2 regions of the Bacillus sp. EB106-04-04-XG123 genome follow, and region 2 is predicted to be linked to the other one. Evidence: predicted binding sites of a transcription regulator. Region 2 holds the regulator's gene; the other holds the start of a gene.
The links. Region 2 encodes NrdR, which represses ribonucleotide reductase genes. Its sites were predicted from a motif close to AACACNATATATNGTGTT; they were not measured.
Positions count from the first base shown of each region.

Region 1: the regulator NrdR is predicted to act here: its motif matches at 1,342-1,359, upstream of nrdI (class Ib ribonucleoside-diphosphate reductase assembly flavoprotein NrdI).

Region 1 covers NZ_JBYTDZ010000001.1:158,221-161,635, reverse strand. Annotated here, with positions in the region: gene miaA (tRNA (adenosine(37)-N6)-dimethylallyltransferase MiaA) at 1-118, shown strand, start outside; gene hfq (RNA chaperone Hfq) at 144-365, shown strand; gene AC3WTB_RS00860 (YmzC family protein) at 525-845, shown strand; gene AC3WTB_RS00855 (hypothetical protein) at 925-1,137, shown strand; gene nrdI (class Ib ribonucleoside-diphosphate reductase assembly flavoprotein NrdI) at 1,403-1,795, shown strand; gene nrdE (class 1b ribonucleoside-diphosphate reductase subunit alpha) at 1,755-3,415, shown strand, end outside.
Region 2 covers NZ_JBYTDZ010000005.1:177,984-181,398, reverse strand. Annotated here, with positions in the region: gene dnaI (primosomal protein DnaI) at 1-181, opposite strand, end outside; gene dnaB (replicative helicase loading/DNA remodeling protein DnaB) at 198-1,622, opposite strand; gene nrdR (transcriptional regulator NrdR) at 1,724-2,182, opposite strand; gene AC3WTB_RS15865 (hypothetical protein) at 2,187-2,573, opposite strand; gene speD (adenosylmethionine decarboxylase) at 2,757-3,137, opposite strand; gene AC3WTB_RS15855 (glyceraldehyde-3-phosphate dehydrogenase) at 3,373-3,415, opposite strand, start outside.

The DNA of each region.
Region 1 (3,415 bases), on a different contig from region 2:
CCGTAATAAAATGGCGGTCACTTGGTTTGATATGACACCGCCTTGCCACTTTTCAGACAAAAAAGAGGAAATTTTCGCATATATAGCAGGAAAGCTTGGACTTAAAGCGAAACTGTAGTTATCAGAATCAAGGAGGACGAAACATGAAACCGATTAATATTCAGGAGCAGTTTTTGAATCAGATCCGCAAAGACAATACATTTGTCACAGTATTCTTACTGAATGGCTTTCAGCTTCGCGGTCAAGTGAAGGGATTTGACAATTTCACGGTGCTGCTTGAAACAGAAGGAAAGCAGCAGCTTATTTATAAACACGCCATTTCTACATTTGCACCTCAAAAGAATGTAAATCTGGAATTAGAATAGGATAGGTTGTATTGAATAGCCCCATGCCTCTGCGAATAAACCGGCCGAACCCGCTACGTTTTTTGTCAGTGCAGAGGGGCTATTTTGTATGCAATGAAACTTTTCTGCCAATTTTCCGTATAATTCCTTATTGGATATTAGAAGGGTGAGGGGATTCATATGGAAAATGCAGAGCTTGAATTAAGAAGGATTAGAGTGATCCTCCTTTTGATTGGAATTGTAGTCTTGTTTGGATCGTGTGCTATCTCAAACATTGAAACGAGACAAGAAAGTTGGAATAACCATTCTCATGAAAATGCAGATGGAGTTTTACCATCATCTGCTGCACTAAAAAATAATCACTTTGCTGTTGTGAAAGATGATCAAGTACATGTGTACCGATTTGATGAAAAAGAGGGAGAACTGACTCTCGTTACAACGAAATACATAGATGAATGGGATGACGAAGAATATGATGATGGTCTTGATGATGAAGAGTAAGCACGTAAATTTACAAATGAATGTGAAGCCGCTACACTATAATCATGCATCAGACATCTAGACAGAAAAGGATGAGTTCATGACACATAAAATTAAAATTAATCATTGGGAACAAACTTGTGAAGACGATTCCTGTTTCGAATATGGAACAAGTGTTTCTGTAAATGGGAAAGAATTAGTGAGAGAAGCTTCAATCGTCTCTGCGCTTGAAGCGGTGCTAAAAGAATTAGGTGTTGAAGTGGAAATTACAGAAGTGTCAGAAGATTTACAGTGCGATGCCTACAAAAAATAAAACAAAAAGTCTAGTCTACTAAGCGATTTTTTTTCGTGTTATGATAGATTTCGGTTTCAGTTGAATAGGGAGTAGAGCAGTCTATTTTTAGATCCTGTTCTGCTCTATTTATTTGAACGTACGAGTTCGGCTATGAAGGTTCGGCCGGGTTGGTTGATTTTTTTCGTTTTGAACATCTATATGTTGTGTTTTGAAAAAACATAGTATACTATATATAGTGAATAGCGAAATGATCAACAATACTAAAAACTAGGTCGTGATGGAATTGATTCAAATCGTATTTGATTCAAAAACAGGAAATGTTCAACGCTTTTTGGACAAGACCCCTTTTACAGACAAACGAAAATTGACTGGAGAAGAGTTTTTGGATACGCCGTTTATTCTCGTCACCTTTACGACAGGATTTGGACAAGTCCCTAGTACCACTCAGTCTTTTTTAGAAAAAAATGCTCACCTTTTACTAGGTGTTGCGGTGAGTGGCAACAAAGTGTGGGGAGATAATTTTGCAAAAAGCGCCGATACGATTTCTAAACAATATCAAGTTCCTATTTTGCACACCTTTGAACTAAGCGGAACAAAAAGGGATGTTGAATTGTTTACACAGGAGGTAGAAAGAATTGTCACAAAATCAGGTTCCAAAGTGGATACAATTAAATAACGAAATTATGATTCAAAAAGAAGGAAAGTTTCAGTTCGATAAGGACAAAGAAGCTGTACATAGTTATTTCGTAGATTACATTAATCAAAACACGGTCTTTTTTCACAATCTAGAAGAGAAGATTGATTACTTAATAGAAAACGACTACTATGAGGAAGAATTTTTAAGACAATACAGCATGGCAGATATTAAAGAAGTCTTTGAAGCTGCATATGCCAAAAAATTTAGATTCCCATCATTTATGAGTGCATTTAAGTTTTACAATGACTATGCACTGAAAACAAATGATAAAAAGAAAATCCTTGAACGCTATGAAGACCGCATTTCAGTTGTAGCACTTTTCTTTGCGGGTGGGGATAAAGAAAAAGCACTTGAGTTTGTAGAATTGATGATCAATCAAGAGTACCAGCCAAGTACACCAACCTTCTTGAACGCTGGACGTAAAAGACGCGGTGAGCTTGTGAGCTGCTTCTTGCTTGAAGTAAATGACTCACTAAACGATATTTCAAGAGCGATTGATATTTCCATGCAGCTGTCAAAACTAGGCGGCGGCGTCAGTTTGAACCTGTCAAAACTTCGTGCAAAAGGCGAAGCAATCAAAGATGTAGAAAATGCGACAAAAGGTGTCGTCGGCGTGATGAAGCTTCTTGATAATGCATTCAGATATGCAGATCAAATGGGGCAAAGACAAGGATCAGGCAGTGCCTACCTGAATATTTTCCACAGAGATATCAATGATTTCTTAGATACGAAAAAAATCTCTGCAGATGAAGATGTTCGCGTGAAGACTCTGTCCATTGGAGTCGTCATTCCGGATAAATTTATCGAGCTTGCTAGAGAAGATAAAACAGCTTACACTTTCTATCCGCACACAGTCTATAAAGAATATGGACAGCATCTTGATGAGATGGACATGGAAGAAATGTATGACGAGCTTGTAGAAAACCCGAAAGTTAAAAAAGAAAAAGTCAATCCGAGAAAGCTTCTTGAAAAATTGGCTGTTCTACGCTCAGAATCAGGCTATCCATATATCATGTTCCAAGATAATGTAAACAGAGAGCATGCTTTGAACCATATTTCACGAGTGAAATTCTCAAACCTTTGCTCAGAAGTGCTTCAGGCGTCAGAGGTTTCTTCTTACACGGACTATGATCAAGAAGATGAAATCGGTCTTGATATTTCTTGCAACCTTGGTTCATTAAATATCATGAATGTCATGAAAAACAAATCGATCGAAAAAACGGTTAAGCTTGCAACAGACTCACTAACGCTTGTGTCTGAAACAACAGACATTCGCAATGCACCGGCTGTTCGAAAAGCGAACAAAGCGATGAAGTCAATCGGACTTGGTGCGATGAACCTTCATGGGTATTTAGCTCAAAACCAAATTGCCTATGAAAGTGAAGAAGCAAGAGATTTCGCCAATACGTTCTTTATGATGGTGAACTATTATTCAATTAAACGCTCAAGTGAGCTTGCGAAAGAAAAAGGAGAAACATTCCATCGTTATGAAGGCTCTGGCTATGCAACTGGTGAGTACTTCAATAAATACGTGGAAACTGATTTCACACCAAAAACAGAAAAAGCAGCAGCACTATTTGAAGGCATGCACATTCCAAC
Region 2 (3,415 bases):
CATATTCAAAGAGCCGGTTCAAGCTGCGATTGATCATGTCTTCATGTATTTCTTCTTGATGCTTCTGTAAAAAGGCCTTCACATCTTCATCAGATAACACACTTTCTTTAATCTGATTGTATCTCACGCGAAAATCTACTCGTCCTTTTAGCTGTTCAAATGAACGACCGATCGGTTTCATCCCATCTCACCTCACCTTAATGTGCATTGTACTTTTTCATATTTTTAAACTGATCTAACAGTTTTTCTTTTTCTCGTTCGAGGTCTTCTGTAGACAGATTGTCCGTTTGCTCTTTTGCCGGCTGTTCTTTCGTTTCGGTTTCTTTCATCCAGTCAGGCAGTTTCTCTTCCCTGACGACTTTTCCTGAACCGTATGTGCTGCGCTGCTTTTTCTGCTGCGCCCACTCTGTCATTTGTCTGTTCTCTTCTTTGGCAATTTTCATGGCCGCGGCAACGGTTTTGATTTTCTTTCTTACCCAATGAGCGGCGATTTTTTGCATGTATGTTTTCGACAGCTTCATATCTGTTTTGAGTAAGGTATAGTAGATGAGAACATTCATGACACCTGGCTCTAGCTGCTGCTCGAGCATGATATCTTCGACAATTCTTAAGTCGGCATATGTTGGCTCAATGCCATCTGCCATGTCTTTTAGCAGCTCTCTAGGCGAAATATGATCCAGCTTTTCAATCAATTTTGCATCTGGAGTATCCGCTGCCGGCGTCTTTGAAGCATCTTGCCGCAAGTGTCTTGGCTGTTTTTGATCAATCAGCTTTGGCTGTTCGCCTCTGTATTCAATTTGGTACCAGTCTCTTGCTGCTTTTCTCAGCTCTTCTGTTGAGATCATTTGATCCGAACCGCATGCACCTGCTACAATATTTTGCATTTGAAGCGGGGTGATGCCGTATACAACGGCTAACTTCTTAATTGTTTCTTTTACCTGCTTTGTCAAAGCCTTTCTTGGAATCATCATGTCAGACATACCCGCTAACAATAGATCGAAATCAAAGGATTCGTCTGAGAGCGGTGCCGGCTGACTCGATCCAACGGTCACATATTCATAGCCTTGATCAAGCGATGACGCCTGATGAATCTCTTCTGTCATCTTGCGTTCGCCTGGCTGCAACACGTGAAAGACTTCTTCAAACGACCGTGAAATGTTCTTTGCTTCTGCAGGAACACCTGGATAAGAGAAATAATCACGAAGCTGCATATATTTTGCTTTCTCTACACGATGGTACAGCAGGACATTCAGCATACCATCTTGGAAAAATTCATCCGGTCTTAGCGGCGGTACAAGCTCATATGTAAACAGTCTGCCTTCTTCCGTTTCCTGTTCATATGTGCGGAGTAAGCCGATTGCTTCAAGCTTTAAACGTTCCTCAAAAATATCATTTAAATTCGTCTGCAGCATGACCATGAGCTGCCGGTGAGGTGCAGGTTTTCCCCACATACGATTTTGTTCCAGCTCTCCCCACAGCGTCATGTATAAGCTGAAAGCGGACATGCCAATAAGCGGCTGATATAAAAGAGTGATGAGCTGTCTATCGATGTCACCGAGCAATGAAGCGCTTTTGACGACATACGGATCGACGGCTAGCACTTCCTTCCAATGCTCTGTCATATGCTGATCCTCCCCATGAATTGCGATTGTTTCCATTGTACACTCTTTTTGCGTTTTACGCTTTACGCAGGAAAAAGAGCATGAAGAATCTCCAGCTCTTTTTAGCGTTCTTTCTTTAATAGATCTTTTAATTCATCAATAAAGACATTGATGTCTTTAAACTGCCGGTAAACCGAGGCAAACCTAACGTAAGACACTTCATCAATTTTCGCCAGCTCGTCCATCACCATTTCACCTACAAGCTCGCTTTTCACTTCTGACATGCCTTGATTGCGCAGTTCTTTTTCGATATTAAAGCAGACATCCTCCAGCTGCTTTAAAGCGACAGGACGCTTTTCACACGCTTTGATAAGTCCTCTCAGCATTTTTTCGCGGCTGAATTCTTCTCGAATTCCTTCTTTTTTCACCACAATCAGCGGTAATTCTTCTAATTTTTCAAACGTCGTAAAGCGATATTGGCAGCTTTCGCACTCTCTTCTACGACGGATGGATTTCCCTTCATCTACTGGTCTTGAATCAAGCACCCTTGTGCCAAGGTGCTGACATGTGGGACATTTCATATCATCAGCTCCGATCTATTCTTGGAAGTTGTTTGTCTAGTTCATCATAAAGGGACAGAACGGTCTTCTGACTATAGCCGAAATCTGTTGGCAGGGCCGTTTCTGTTGTCACATTAAAATCGACAGCTGTTTCAAAAGGACGAATTGAAATGACAGTCGCCACGAGAAAGGCTTTTTTCGGCAATCGTATGTTTGCGCTGATTTCACCTCGTTCTGCTGAAACAGATGTCACTTGATAGGAATCGTTTCGGGAAAGAATGGCTTCCACCGCTTGAAAAACTTGTGCATTCGTCGATTTGTAGTAATGGCTTTTCAGTTCTGACACTGGATGCTCGTCAGATGTTTCTGTATGGTTTGACATGAACCGTTTAAAATTTTGTCTTAAAATCATACACGTATCCCCTTTGCCATAATGCCTCTTTCTTTATTTTATAAAAAAAACCTTTGTTTTCCTAGAACAAAAGTATAGACAAGCTGGGGAATGTTGGATTTTTTCTCAAATAAATATAAAAAGGAGCATAACACAAAGGCATTTAATGCTTTTGGCCAGCTCCCATTGCAATCTTTTTTATGTTTACAGTGCTTTGGCTTGTGCCTGTTTTACTTGTACAGGTCCCATGCCTCGAGGAATTTCGATGTTTTCTCTTGTTTCAGCACCTAATTCATCTCCGATATGATCTGCTGCAATATTCGGATCTAGGTCGCCGCAAGTATAAACATCTATGCTCGCATAACCATGTTCAGGAAAGCTGTGAATTGTCAGATGAGATTCAGAAATAATGACAACTCCACTTACTCCTTGAGGTGCAAATTTGTGAAAAGCAACCTCTCTTACCTCAGCTCCTGATTTCAAAGCTGCATTTACAAACGTTTTTTCAATAAAATCCATGTCGTTCAGTTTATCACAGTCGCATCCCCATAGCTCGGAGATAACGTGACGTCCGATTGTTTCCATCATGGACCCCCCTTTAAACAAGAATGAAAGAGTGAAGTTCTAAGCAGCCGGACCGGACATATACCACGGGGGAAAGTTAGTCCTAAGAGGTCCTAACCCTTTAAGTATACCCGAATGAGTCTGCGAACAAGAAGTTCACGAAAAATAGTATACTTTGTTTAGACCCATTTTGCAAGCTGTGTTTTTAGTGGGATTTTCTCTCATTTCTTGAAAAGGGACGATCGTCTTCTTCATTTCAAACAGCAGAAAGCTCTTTCATCTGTGCGCCGACAAATTTC